DNA from 3 places in the Agrobacterium sp. 22-209-1 genome. Region 1 is predicted to be linked to each of the others. Evidence: predicted binding sites of a transcription regulator. Region 1 holds the regulator's gene; each other region holds the start of a gene.
What was found. The regulator PhoB, encoded in region 1, activates phosphate uptake and scavenging genes when phosphate is short. The targets are predictions, from matches to a motif close to TGTCATNNANCTGTCAT.
Positions count from the first base shown of each region.

Region 2: a site for PhoB is predicted at 1,706-1,722, ahead of ACQZ48_RS03610 (YdcH family protein). Genes of this name have one in related genera too.
Region 3: a site for PhoB is predicted at 2,747-2,763, ahead of ACQZ48_RS20810 (putative 2-aminoethylphosphonate ABC transporter substrate-binding protein). Genes of this name have one in related genera too.

Region 1 is NZ_JBNWCH010000017.1:6,926-11,040, forward strand. It holds gene ACQZ48_RS22790 (aspartate aminotransferase family protein) at 1-519, opposite strand, end outside; gene ACQZ48_RS22795 (GcrA family cell cycle regulator) at 951-1,484, shown strand; gene phoB (phosphate regulon transcriptional regulator PhoB) at 1,864-2,547, opposite strand; gene phoU (phosphate signaling complex protein PhoU) at 2,578-3,303, opposite strand; gene pstB (phosphate ABC transporter ATP-binding protein PstB) at 3,400-4,115, opposite strand, start outside.
Region 2 is NZ_JBNWCH010000001.1:764,746-768,860, reverse strand. It holds gene ACQZ48_RS03625 (5-(carboxyamino)imidazole ribonucleotide synthase) at 1-818, opposite strand, end outside; gene purE (5-(carboxyamino)imidazole ribonucleotide mutase) at 830-1,297, opposite strand; gene ACQZ48_RS03615 (YdcH family protein) at 1,346-1,549, opposite strand; gene ACQZ48_RS03610 (YdcH family protein) at 1,783-1,959, shown strand; gene ACQZ48_RS03605 (sulfite exporter TauE/SafE family protein) at 2,060-2,824, opposite strand; gene ACQZ48_RS03600 (thiamine phosphate synthase) at 2,929-3,582, shown strand; gene ACQZ48_RS03595 (tetratricopeptide repeat protein) at 3,591-4,115, shown strand, end outside.
Region 3 is NZ_JBNWCH010000012.1:27,978-32,092, reverse strand. It holds gene ACQZ48_RS20820 (putative 2-aminoethylphosphonate ABC transporter permease subunit) at 1-291, opposite strand, end outside; gene ACQZ48_RS20815 (putative 2-aminoethylphosphonate ABC transporter ATP-binding protein) at 294-1,469, opposite strand; gene ACQZ48_RS20810 (putative 2-aminoethylphosphonate ABC transporter substrate-binding protein) at 1,559-2,581, opposite strand; gene phnY (phosphonoacetaldehyde dehydrogenase) at 2,896-4,115, opposite strand, start outside.

The sequences.
Region 1 (4,115 bases):
AGCGGCTTTCAGCGCATCAACGTCACCGAAGGGCACCTGGTCGAAACCCTCGACCTTGGGACCGAAACCTTCGAGATATTTCTGCTGGCCGCCGGCGGCGATCGTTGCGAGCGTGCGGCCGTGGAAGGCGCCTTCGAAGGTGATGATGCGGAATTTTTCCGGATGCCCCTTGGAATAATGATAACGGCGCGCCGTCTTGATCGCGCATTCCAGCGCTTCCGCGCCGGAATTGGTGAAGAAGACCTTGTCTGCGAATGTCGCTTCCGTCAGGCGCTTTGCAAGCTTTTCCTGGCCCGGCACTTCATAAAGATTAGAGACGTGCCAGACCTTCTCGGCCTGGGTCTTGATCGCCTCCACGAGGTGCGGGTGGGCGTGACCCAGTGAATTGACCGCAACGCCGGCCGCAAAATCCAGATATCGTTCGCCGCTTTCCGTGAACAGCCAGACGCCCTCGCCTCGCTCGAAGCGCAGGGGGGCTCTTGCAAACGTATCGAACAATGGCGCGGCGGCTTCGGCCATGGCTGTATCACTCCTTGCGCGGTTGCGCTGTCAGACAGTTGTCAATAGGCTTTCGGGGTTATCCCTCGCCTGAAAATCAAAAATGCCGCCTCGCGGCGGCAGGGGCACTATTGTCACTTCGCCTGCCGATGTCAACAAAAGTCCGCGTTTCTCGGGCTTCTCAAGCCCTAGTAGGTGGCGGCGGATGAGGCCCAAGGTGTTGCCTTTCAGACTCAACTCGCCAGCAAGTTGGGGAAAACCGGAAAATCGATTCGAGATGATTCCCACGACTCTTGCCACGGAGTCTGCGTGGCACTAGGTTAATCGCTAATTACTAGACTGCATTGCGGCGGAACTAGTCACCGAAAATCAGGCAGAAACCACGCTCGCGGCACGCCCGCGAGGCGGAGATGGATTCTGCCGACATTATACGCGACGAGCGGAGAAGCGGCATGAACTGGACAGACGAACGGGTCGAAAAACTCAAGAAATTGTGGTCCGAGGGACTTAGCGCCAGCCAGATAGCAGCGCAGCTGGGCGGTGTCAGCCGTAATGCCGTCATCGGCAAGGTCCACCGCCTCAACCTGCCGGGTCGCGTCAAGGCCGGCGGCCCGGTCACTTCGGCGCGTTCCGCGCCCAAGCGCGCCGCCGCTCCTGCCCCGCGCGCGACGAATTTCGCGGGCCGTGTCGGCACAGCGCCTGCTCGGGTTCTGACCCGTTCCAACGCAGCAACGGCTCTTCAGGAAGAGATCGGCATCGAGACCGCGGAAGTCCTCGATTACGTTCCTTCCAGAAACGTCGTCACCCCGATTTCCCGTCGCCTGACGTTGACGGAACTGACGGAGCGCACCTGCAAATGGCCGGTCGGCGATCCCTTGAAAGACGATTTCCATTTCTGCGGTTGTGAAGCGCTGGAATCTTCACCCTATTGCAAGTTCCATGCGAAACTCGCCTACCAGCCGGTAAGCGAACGTCGCAAAGCTTGAGTGTTGCGGCACGCATTCGACACTCAAAAACTACGGGCCTTCGGGCCCGTTTTTTTATGGCAAAACTCAAGGCGGTCCCGGAATGGGCGCACGCTGTTTGAGAGGCGCTCCCAATTCCTCTTCTTCCGCCTTCTGCGGATGTAAAATCGCGACGCGCCCTTGCGGCAAATACTTTGAGTTCGTCGGCGACGTGCCGCGCCATCCCTCCTGTCTGGTTTCACCGCGCAATCCGACTCTTAGCAGACCGTCTGTTGCCTTCAAAAACAACAAGGACACGCGTTGGGCAAGGTTCGAATTCAGAAGGCCCGCCACCATCCCGGCTGCGGGCCTTCTGAATTTTGGGAATTTTTCCCGAGTGAAACCATCGGTTTCGGTTTCCTCAGGCTTCCATTGAATATCCGGCGCCGCGCACGGTGCGGATGACATCTTGCATATGCGAAAAATTGAGCGCCTTGCGCAGACGTCCGACATGCACGTCGACGGTGCGTTCGTCCACATAGATATCGTGACCCCAGACGCCATCCAGCAATTGTGAGCGGGAAAACACCCGGCCGGGAGAAGTCATCAGGAATTCCAGCAGGCGGAACTCCGTTGGGCCGAGGCGCACTTCGCGGCTCTTGCGGTGAACGCGATGGGTCTCGCGATCCAGTTCGATATCGCCGCATTTCAGCACCGAAGACAGAACCTCGGGGCGAGCCCGGCGCAGCATGGCCTTGACCCGGGCCATGAGTTCCGGTGTCGAGAACGGCTTGACGACATAATCGTCGGCGCCGGTGGCGAGGCCGCGAACCCTTTCGCTTTCCTCACCGCGCGCCGTCAGCATGATGATGGGCAGGCGTTCGGTTTCCGGCCGCATTCTGAGCCGACGGCACAGTTCGATACCGGAAACGCCGGGAAGCATCCAATCCAGGATAAGAAGGTCTGGAATACGTTCCTGCAGCCGAATTTCGGCCTCGTCTCCACGGGGTATCGTGTCGACGTCATATCCCTCAGCCTCGAGATTGTAACGAAGCAGCACGCTCAGCGCTTCCTCATCTTCCACAACTGCAATCTTGGGCACCATATACTAACTCCGCAAGCCGCTGCCTGTCTGTTACTCGGTCACCGAACCGAGCGTGTTGGAACTGTCATCCTTAGGACGCTCGCCTTCCGGCTGGCTGCCGGTGGTCATGTAATAGATCGTCTCGGCGATATTGGTGGCGTGGTCGCCGATACGCTCGATGTTCTTGGCGCAGAACAGAAGATGCGTGCAGGTAGTGATGTTGCGCGGATCTTCCATCATGTAGGTCAAAAGCTCACGGAAGAGCGACGTGTACATGGCGTCGATTTCTTCGTCGCGCTCGCGGATGGCATTTGCCTTCTCCGCCGAACGTGTCGAATAGACGTCGAGGACTTCCTTGAGCTGTACCAGCGCCAGTTCCGAGAGGTGTTCGATGCCACGGGCGAGCTTGCGCGGCACGCCGGTGCCGGCAACCGCGATGACACGCTTGGCAGTATTCTTACCGAGGTCGCCAACACGTTCGAGGTCCGCTGCAATACGTAGCGTGCCGATGATCTCGCGAAGGTCTGCCGCCATCGGCTGGCGCCTGGCGATGGTGACGATGGCCTTGTCGCCGATCTCACGCTCGGAATGATCGAGGATCGCGTCGTCGGAAATGACCTTCTGGGCGAGTGCGGCGTCGGAGTTGACGAGCGCACGCACGGCATCGGCGCACATCTGTTCCGCCAGACCGCCCATTTCGGCGATACGGCGCGTCAGGAATTTCAGTTCGTCGTCATATGCCGACAGAATATGCGAATGGGTCGTTGTCTGCGTCATGGTCTAGTCCTCCGGCTTGGCCTGCATGCGCGTGCCCGGAAGCGGGCACGGCAGAGGCACCAGTCTTGTTCGGTTTCGATAAAGCGCCGGCCGGGATCAGCCGAAGCGGCCCATGATGTAATCCTGCGTGCGCTGGTCGTCCGGATTGGTGAACATCTTGTCGGTTTCGTTTTCCTCGACAAGGTGACCAAGGTGGAACATGGCCGTGCGCTGGGAAACACGCGCCGCCTGCTGCATGGAGTGCGTGACGATGACGATGGTGTAATTGGTGCGCAGCTCGTGGATCAGTTCCTCGACCTTTGCGGTCGCGATAGGGTCGAGCGCCGAGCAGGGTTCGTCCATCAGGATCACTTCCGGGCTGACGGCAACCGCGCGGGCGATGCACAGGCGCTGTTGCTGACCGCCGGAAAGACCCGTGCCGGATTCCTGCAGGCGATCCTTCACTTCGTTCCAGAGGCCGGCCTTCTGCAGGCTCTGCTCGACGATCTGGTCCATATCCGCCTTGTTGCGGGCGAGACCATGGATGCGCGGACCGTAGGAAATGTTTTCGTAGATCGACTTCGGGAAAGGGTTCGGCTTCTGGAACACCATGCCGACGCGGGCGCGCAATTCCACGACATCGATTGCCTGATCGTAGATATCGTCGGTGTCGAGCGTGATTTTTCCGGTCACCCGGCAACCGTCGATCGTGTCGTTCATGCGGTTCAGGGTGCGCAGGAAGGTGGATTTACCGCAGCCAGACGGGCCGATCAGCGCCGTCACCGTATTTTCGCGAACATTCAGGTTCACGTCGTAGAGCGCACGCTTTTCGC
Region 2 (4,115 bases), on a different contig from region 1:
TTGTGGACACGCGGCGCCATTTCATTGGCGACCAACGAACCATCCGGCAGGACGAAGAATTCGATGCCGATGACGCCGACATATTCGAGCGCTGCCAGAAGCTTTTCCGCCGATTGTACGGCAACTGCCCTGGCGGCATTGGAGAGCGCTGCCGGAACGGTTGAAGTGTGTAGGATGCCGTCCAGATGGACATTCTCGGCGGGATCGTAACAGGTGACGGTGCCGTCCTGGAAACGGGCGGCAATGAGCGAAATTTCCCGCTCGAAGGAAATGAAGCTCTCGAGGATCAGCGGCACGCCGCCGAGCGCCGCAAAGGCGCCTGCGAGGTCTTCGCCACCCCGGAAGAGACGCTGGCCCTTGCCGTCATAACCCATGCGGCGGGTTTTCAGCACGCCCTTGCCGCCGAAAGTGGCCAATGCGGCCTCCAGCTCTTCCTGGCTGTCCACCGCGCGGAAATCGGCGGTCGGGATGCCGCAGCCGTTGAGGAAGCGTTTTTCCGTCAACCGGTCTTGTGAGGCGCTGAGTGCTTTCGGAGGTGGATAGACGGGAACGGAGAGGCTGAGCTTTTCGGCTGCCGCGACAGGCACGTTCTCGAATTCGTAGGTCACGACATCACAGCGGCTTGCGAGTTCCGCAAGCGCCTTTTCGTCGTCATACTCCGCGACGATCTGGTCGTTGCAGGCTTGCGCTGCCGGACAATCCGCCTGCGGTTCAAGCACGATGGTGCGGTGGTTGAGGCGGGCTGCAGCCATGGCCAGCATGCGGCCAAGCTGACCGCCGCCGATGATGCCGATGGTCAGATTATCTGTCTTTGCCATCACGTTTTTCGTCACTGGGCGCTGTCCATCGGATATTCCGCGACGGCAGCCGACTGGCGGCCACGCCAGGCATCCAGCCGGTCGGCCAGGTCCTCATCGCTGAGCGCCAGGACCGCAGCGGCCAGAAGGGCGGCGTTGATGGCGCCGGCCTTGCCGATGGCAAGCGTGCCAACGGGAATGCCGGCGGGCATCTGCACGATTGAATAGAGGCTGTCCTGACCGGACATGGTCTTCGACTGCACCGGAACCCCAAAAACAGGAAGCGGCGTCATGGCGGCCGTCATGCCGGGCAGGTGGGCGGCCCCGCCCGCACCGGCGATGATGACTTTGAAACCCTCGTCTTTTGCGCCATTGGCAAAATCATAAAGCCGGTCCGGGGTGCGGTGGGCGGAAATGATGCGGGCTTCATATTCGATGTCGAGCGCATCCAGCGTATCGGCGGCGTTCTTCATGGTCTCCCAGTCAGACTGGCTGCCCATGATGATGGCGACGGGGGGCGTTTCTGCTGTCACGTAATGTCTCCGGGCTCAGGCGATGATATCGGGAATGACCTGATCTTCAAGCTGGGTCATCTTGTCCTTGACGGCCAGCTTCTTTTTTTTCATGCGCTGTATTCTCAGCGCATCGCAGCTGGTCTGGATCATCGCGTTGATCGCCGCGTCGTAATCCTCATGCTCCTGGCGCAGCCGCGCCAGCGTGAGCCTGATGTCCGCCTGGTCCTGATCGGGCATCTCGTCATCCCCATTTTATGCCGCCGGATCGGCTCCGGCGCGTATGTGATCGTTCACGAGGCTCTATCATCAAATCGCGGTAACGGGAAGTTATCCCTTGCGACCAAATTGCCCACTTATTGCCTTCATTTCGCCTTCGACAAGCGGCGCGATCCGTGTCACATTGCCGTCGTAAACCTGAAACTCCAGCGATGGAGAGCTGGAGGTAGGTTCAAAAAGGAAGGACGTGCCGCATGACCATTCAGGCTCATATTGCATCGCTCGAAAAGAAACACGGTGCTCTGGAGGAGGAGCTCGAAAGTATTCTTGCTTCCCCGTCGTCTGACGACAAAGAGATCGCGGACCTTAAACGTCGAAAACTGCGCCTGAAGGATGAACTGCAGAGGCTCAAGGCCTCGACGAGACATTAATTTATGCCAGGCCGCGGCTCTCGATGAATGAAGGGCCACGGTCTGAGCGTTTCAAGCTCTGGCGGCGAAAACCTGCTGCCAGAGCTTTTTATTGCCGAATCTAGAGCGGCAGTCCGTCCCACAGCAGTTTAAGCGCCGCAATCAGCGCCATGGCGTACATGAGCGGGTAAAACACCGCGGGTTTCAGATATTTCACCACCTTGGCGCCGGCAAGCGTCGCCAGCATCGCCACCGGCAACAGGCTTGCCGATGTCTTGAGGTTGGTGGCGTCCAGTGCGCCGAGCGCGAAATAGGGAATGAGCTTGATCGCGTTCATGATGGCGAAGAACCGCACGCTCATGCCGGTATAGGTCTTTGGATCGAGCTTCAGCGGCAGAACGTAGATCTGGAAGGGCGGGCCGCCCGCATGGGCCACGAAACTGGCATAACCGGACAGACCGGACCAGAGGGTCGCAGCCGCCGGTCTTTGTGGCTTGGCCGGGATTTCCCGGCCCTTGCGGCTTTTGAAGCTTTCATAGAAATAACGCAGCACGAACAGGATCGTGACCGAGGCGACAACAAGGCGCATGGCGTCTGCGGAAACGAGGCTTGAGGTCGCCCAGCCCAGCGCGATGCCGGCAATAGCCCCCGGCAGCATGATGAGGAGCGTTTCCCGGTGGTTGTAGTGCCGCCAGGCAAAAAGCGCCACGATATCCATGACGATCAGGATCGGCAGAAAGATGGCCGCCGCCTGCACCGGCGATACGGCAAGCGCCATCAAAGGAACGCCCATCAGCGCCAGCGCGCCGCCCAGCCCTCCCTTGGAAAGGCCGACGAGAACGACTGCGGGAATGGCGACGAGATAAAAATGAAAATCGGTGAGCATGGATGGACGGTTGATCCTTTCGCCGGTCCGGTTTATCGGATTTGTCATATGAAAACGAGTGCAGATTGCGCAGCAAGCGTCTTCTGTCTGAAATGGACGAATCGATGACCCTAGTTGAAGACCGTTGCCGCCTTGTCCTGATCGTTCCGCAATCGGACGATGCGCAAAAGCAGGCTAAAGAGGTGGAAAACGCATTGCGGGGCGGTGATGTCGCTTCCGTCATCATTCCGCAATATGGTCTGGATGACGCCGCTTTCCAGAAACGCGCCGAACTGATCGTGCCCGTCGTCCAGAAGGCGGGTGCGGCGGCGCTCATCGCCGGTGACAGCCGCATTGCCGGCCGCGTGAAGGCGGATGGCCTGCATGTGGTCGGTAATGGCGAGGCGCTTGCGGAGGCCGTGGAAAAATTCACGCCGAAGCTCATCGTCGGCGGCGGCAATGCGGACGACCGCCATAAGGCGCTGGAGCAGGGCGAGGCCAATCCGGATTACATGTTTTTTGGAAAGCTCGAAGGCGACATCAAGCCGGAAGCGCATCCCAAAAACCTGGCGCTCGGCGAATGGTGGGCCTCGATGATCGAAATCCCGGCCATCGTCATGGGTGGCGCCGATGTGTCCTCGGTTGTTGCCGTGGCCGAAACCGGGGTGGAGTTCGTGGCCATGCGCAGCGGCGTTTTTGAAAATGCCGGTGGCGCCGCCCAGGCCGTTTCTGAAATCAACGCCCTGCTTGACGAAAAAGCGCCACGGTTTGGCGGTTGATACAGGCGATGATCATGCGCTCGGTTCACCTCTGCCTTTCCGTTTCACTGCTGGCGCTCGCTTTCGGCGCGCCGGCGGGTGTTGCTTTTGCCCAGTCCGGGCCGCAGAGCGAAAGCAATGCGCTGTCCCGCCAGCTGGAAAACGAGGCTCAGCCGACCCGTCAGGGCAGGGTGCAATCCGAAGAGCAGAAGGACTTGCAGCCGTCTGCGGGGGTGAACGTCTATCAGCGCATGGGCGCGGAATTGCCGGCGCTGCCGCCTGAAAAAGAATTCAAGGGCCGGGTGGACGAAGCTTACGGGCATTTCCAGCGCGGCGAATATGTGCAGGCGCTCGACAAGGCGCTGAACCGCGCGCAGAACGGTGACGCACCTGCCCAGACGCTGGTGGCGGAAATGATGTCGCGTGGTCTGGGCATCGCCCGTGACGAGAAGACCGCTGCTTTCTGGTACCAGCAGGCGGCTGAGGGTGGCGATCCCGTCGCCATGTTCAAATTCGCGCTGATTCTGATGGAAGGCAAATTCGTCACCCGCGAC
Region 3 (4,115 bases), on a different contig from region 1:
GGTGTCGAGGTCTGCACCCGAAAAGGCACCAGTCGCTGCATTCAGTTTTGCGGCGCTTGTCGGATCGGTCCAGTTGAAACCACTTTCATCACTGACCTGGAATTCAAAACTGCCGAGGTCGAAACGGTACGTCGAAAACGACTTGGAAAGCATGACATACAAGGGTGCGGCCAAGGCAACGATCAGATAGAGGCCAATCACGACCATGAGCCCCCGCTTGACAAACTCGTCTCGCGAAATGTCCTGCTTGAGTGTCCTGCCCGCAGGCATCCCGTCCATCACAAGTGACATTATCAGGTTCCTTTCGGATAAAGGAGGAGGCGGTCACGGGGGATTTCGACCTGTATAGCACCGCCAACCTCGATCCTGAGGCGACGCACCGCATTAACGGAAAAGTCCGCAACCAGAATAGTCTCCCCGAGCCGTGGAGCGGTCAGGCGCGTGCGCCAGAACATGCCAAGAAACTCCATATCAAGAACCTGTGCATCAATCAGGTTCTGGGGTGTCACTGGGCGGTCAGCAGCATTCGCGGTGTGGGCATCCGCGCCATGCGGAATGATATCCACCGGGCGGACGACGGCGGTTATTTGCGTGCCGATTGCCATTTGACTGGCATCGCAGGAAAACTCTGAACGACCGATCTCGATCGAACCTATTGTCGCGACGCGCGCTTCAAACTGGTTTGTCTCGCCGATGAAATCGGCGACGAAGAGGGATTTCGGATGCCGGTAGATTTCGGTCGGGGTCCCGATCTGTTCGATCACGCCGTGGTTCATCACTACGATGCGATCTGCCATTGCCAGGGCTTCCTCCTGGTCATGCGTTACCATGATCGTCGTTACGCCGAGCTTTCTTTGCAGCGACTTGATCTCATGGCGCAGGTGAACGCGGACTTTGGCATCAAGAGCTGAAAGCGGCTCATCCAGCAGCAGAAGGCCAGGCGATACCGCAATCGCACGGGCAAGCGCAATACGCTGCTGCTGACCGCCGGAAAGCTGTGACGGATATTTTTTTGCCTGGCTTGAAAGCCCCACAAGCGACAGTAGTTCGGAAACGCGCGCGGCGATCTCTGCGGGGCGACGTCCGGCATTTTCCAATCCGAAGGATATGTTTTTTTCGATCGTCAGGTTTGGAAACAGCGCGTAGGACTGGAAGACAATACCGTAATCGCGCTTCGAAGCCGGGAGGGTGGAAATATCCTTGCCTGCCTGAACAATCGAGCCGCGCGACTGGAGATCCAGCCCTGCGATTGCCCGCAACAACGTCGTCTTGCCGCAGCCGGATGGCCCAAGAAAACAGACGAACTCACCCTGCCTGATCAGGAGCGAGATATCCCTGAGCGCGACGAAGTCGTCATATTGTTTCCACAGGCCGGCAACTTCCAGATACTCCGGCCTCAAACTGTCACCCTCCAGAACAGGGCGCTGTACACTCGTATGTGTCGGTTCGACTGCCAAAGCATGTCTCATGATGTTGCTCCGATCAAAGAAGGCAAGCCTTTCGTTTGACGGGTGGCCGCCGGCCACCCCGTCTGGGTCCCGAGTGGACTACCGCCGCATCAGCTCTTCGGTTCCGACTTTGCGTCAAAGCGTCTCTGCCATTCTTTGAGGATTTCGCCACGATGGTTTGCGGCCCATTCGAAATCGTTCTTGATCATTTTAGACGGAATGTCGGCAGGAAGAAATTCGACCGCCTTTGCAACGCCCGGATAGGCAACAACGGCATAGCCAACGTTGTACATTTCGTTGGCTTCCTTGGTGATCGACCAGTCGACCAAGGTCTTTGCCGCTTCGAGTTTCGAGGTGCCCGCGATGATGGCAGTCGCTTCAGCCTCCCATCCAGAGCCTTCCTTCGGGAAAATGATGTCGATAGGCGCGCCGGCCGCCTTTGCCTTGGCTCCCGGAAACTCGAAGGATACGCCGATGACCGTTTCGCCGGACGCCGCCATCTTGCAGGGCTTGGATCCGGAATGGGTGTAGGCTGAGATATTTTCATGGAGCTTGTCCATGTAACTCCAGGCCTTTTCTTCGCCGAATGTCTGTATCCAGCCGGACACGTCCAGGAAGCCGGTACCCGAAGAGGCTGGGTTGGGCATGACCACGTGCCCCTTGTACTCGGGTTTGGTCAGATCTTCCCAGCTGACGGGTGCCTTCAAACCAAGTTTCTCGCCTTCCTTGGTGTTGTAGCAAAGTGCTGCGACGTAAGCGTCCATTCCCACCCATGAAGGTGGCGTGTCGGCATCAACGAACTTCTTATCGAGGGCTTCGACACCCTTCGGCTGATAGGCTTCAAGCATGCCTTCGGACTTCAGGAGTAGCAGCGAGGTCGCAGCCACACCCCAGACGACATCCGCCTGCGGGTTGTCCTTCTCGGCGAGTAGCTTGGCGGTCATGACGCCGGTCGAGTCCCGCACCCAGTTTATCTTAATGTCAGGATTTGCTTTCTCGAAAGCCTGCTTGTATCGATCAAGATCAACCGCCTCAATTGAAGTATAGACAGTCAATTCTGTCTGGGCGAGTGCAGCAGAGGAAAGCATAGTGGCTGCTGCCAAAGCCATGAAAAAATGCGTGCGCCTGTTCATGTCCGGTTCCTTCATTGAAAATTGAAATGTGCCAAAAATCGCAGGAGACGACCGCATTTTCCGCCGTGGCCCGTCCGCTGGTACCCATTCTGCACGCACGCATCAGTTAGTAAAATTTATTATTCTTATCATTTCCAAAATTGAATCGATGAGATGCACGCCTATGTAACAGGCATATGACGTTCGTCATGCGCAAATATAAATCACTTTTCTAGACGATTTATACTATGTGCCTTAAAATATAGCAGGATTGATGAACTACAAAAAAAGGGACGCGAAAGCGCCCCTTTTTCAAAAGACCGGCATATATGCGTTTACCAGGGAAGAGAGAAGGTCTTGACGTTGGTGAAGCTCTTCATCGCTTCGCTAACGCCTTCCTTGTAGCCATTTCCGGAATCTTTGATCCCACCGAAGGGCGACATCTCGATGCGATAACCAGGGACCTCCCAGATATTGACGGTTCCAACCTTAAGCCCTGCGATATATTTCTGAATTCGACGGAAATCGTTCGTGCAGACGCCAGAAGATAGGCCAAACGCGGTGGAGTTCGATAAAGCGATCAGGGCGTCGTCGTCATCGGGGGCCCGGACAATCGGTATGATCGGTGCAAATGTCTCTTCCATAACCAGCTCGGAAGAGTGCGGGACATGATCGAGGACAATCGGTGGCAAAAGTGCGCCGTTACGGCCGGGATTGTAGAGAACCTCCGCTCCTTGCTCGGCCGCCATGTGAACACGCTTCTCAAATGTCTCAGCTGCCTTGGCGTGAACGACCGTTCCAAGATCGGTCGAGCGATCCATCGGATCACCAAACCGAAGCCTCTTTGCCCGTTCAAGCACGAGGGGAACGAAACGGTCCGCAACACTTTCCTGGCACAGGATACGTTTGACGGCCGTACACCTTTGTCCGGAGTTCTTGGTCGCACCGGCGACGGCAAGGTCGGCCGCCCGCGCGAGATCGTCGTCGGAAAGATCGTTGAGAATAATAAGCGGGTCGTTGCCCCCCAGTTCCAGAACCTGCCGCTTGTAACGGGCATTGGCTGCGATCAGTTTGCCGACGGGTACGCTACCGGTAAAGGTGATGAGATCGAAATCGGGATTGGTGATCATTTCCATTCCGATATCGACAGGCCAACCGGTAACAACGGACAGCATCTCCGGTGGCAGGCCGGCCTCGTAAAGGATATCAGCCAGGACAAGTGCCGTCATTGGCGTCAGTTCGGTCGGCTTCAGAACGACGCAATTGTTCGTCGCGATGGCAGGCGCGATCTTGTGCGCCACCATATTGAGAGGATGGTTGAACGGCGTGATCGCTGAAATCGCAGTCAGGGGCTCGCGCATCGTGAAAATCTTGCGGGCTTTGCCGTGCGGGGTCAGGTCGCAGGAAAAGATTTCGCCGTCGTCGCGAATGCACATCTGCCCGGAGAGCGTCAAGACATCGTAGGCACGTCCGACCTCATAGAGGGAATCCTGCTTCGATATGCCAAGCTCCAGCGTAATCAGATCGGAAATCTCTTCCTTTCTGGCCACCAGCG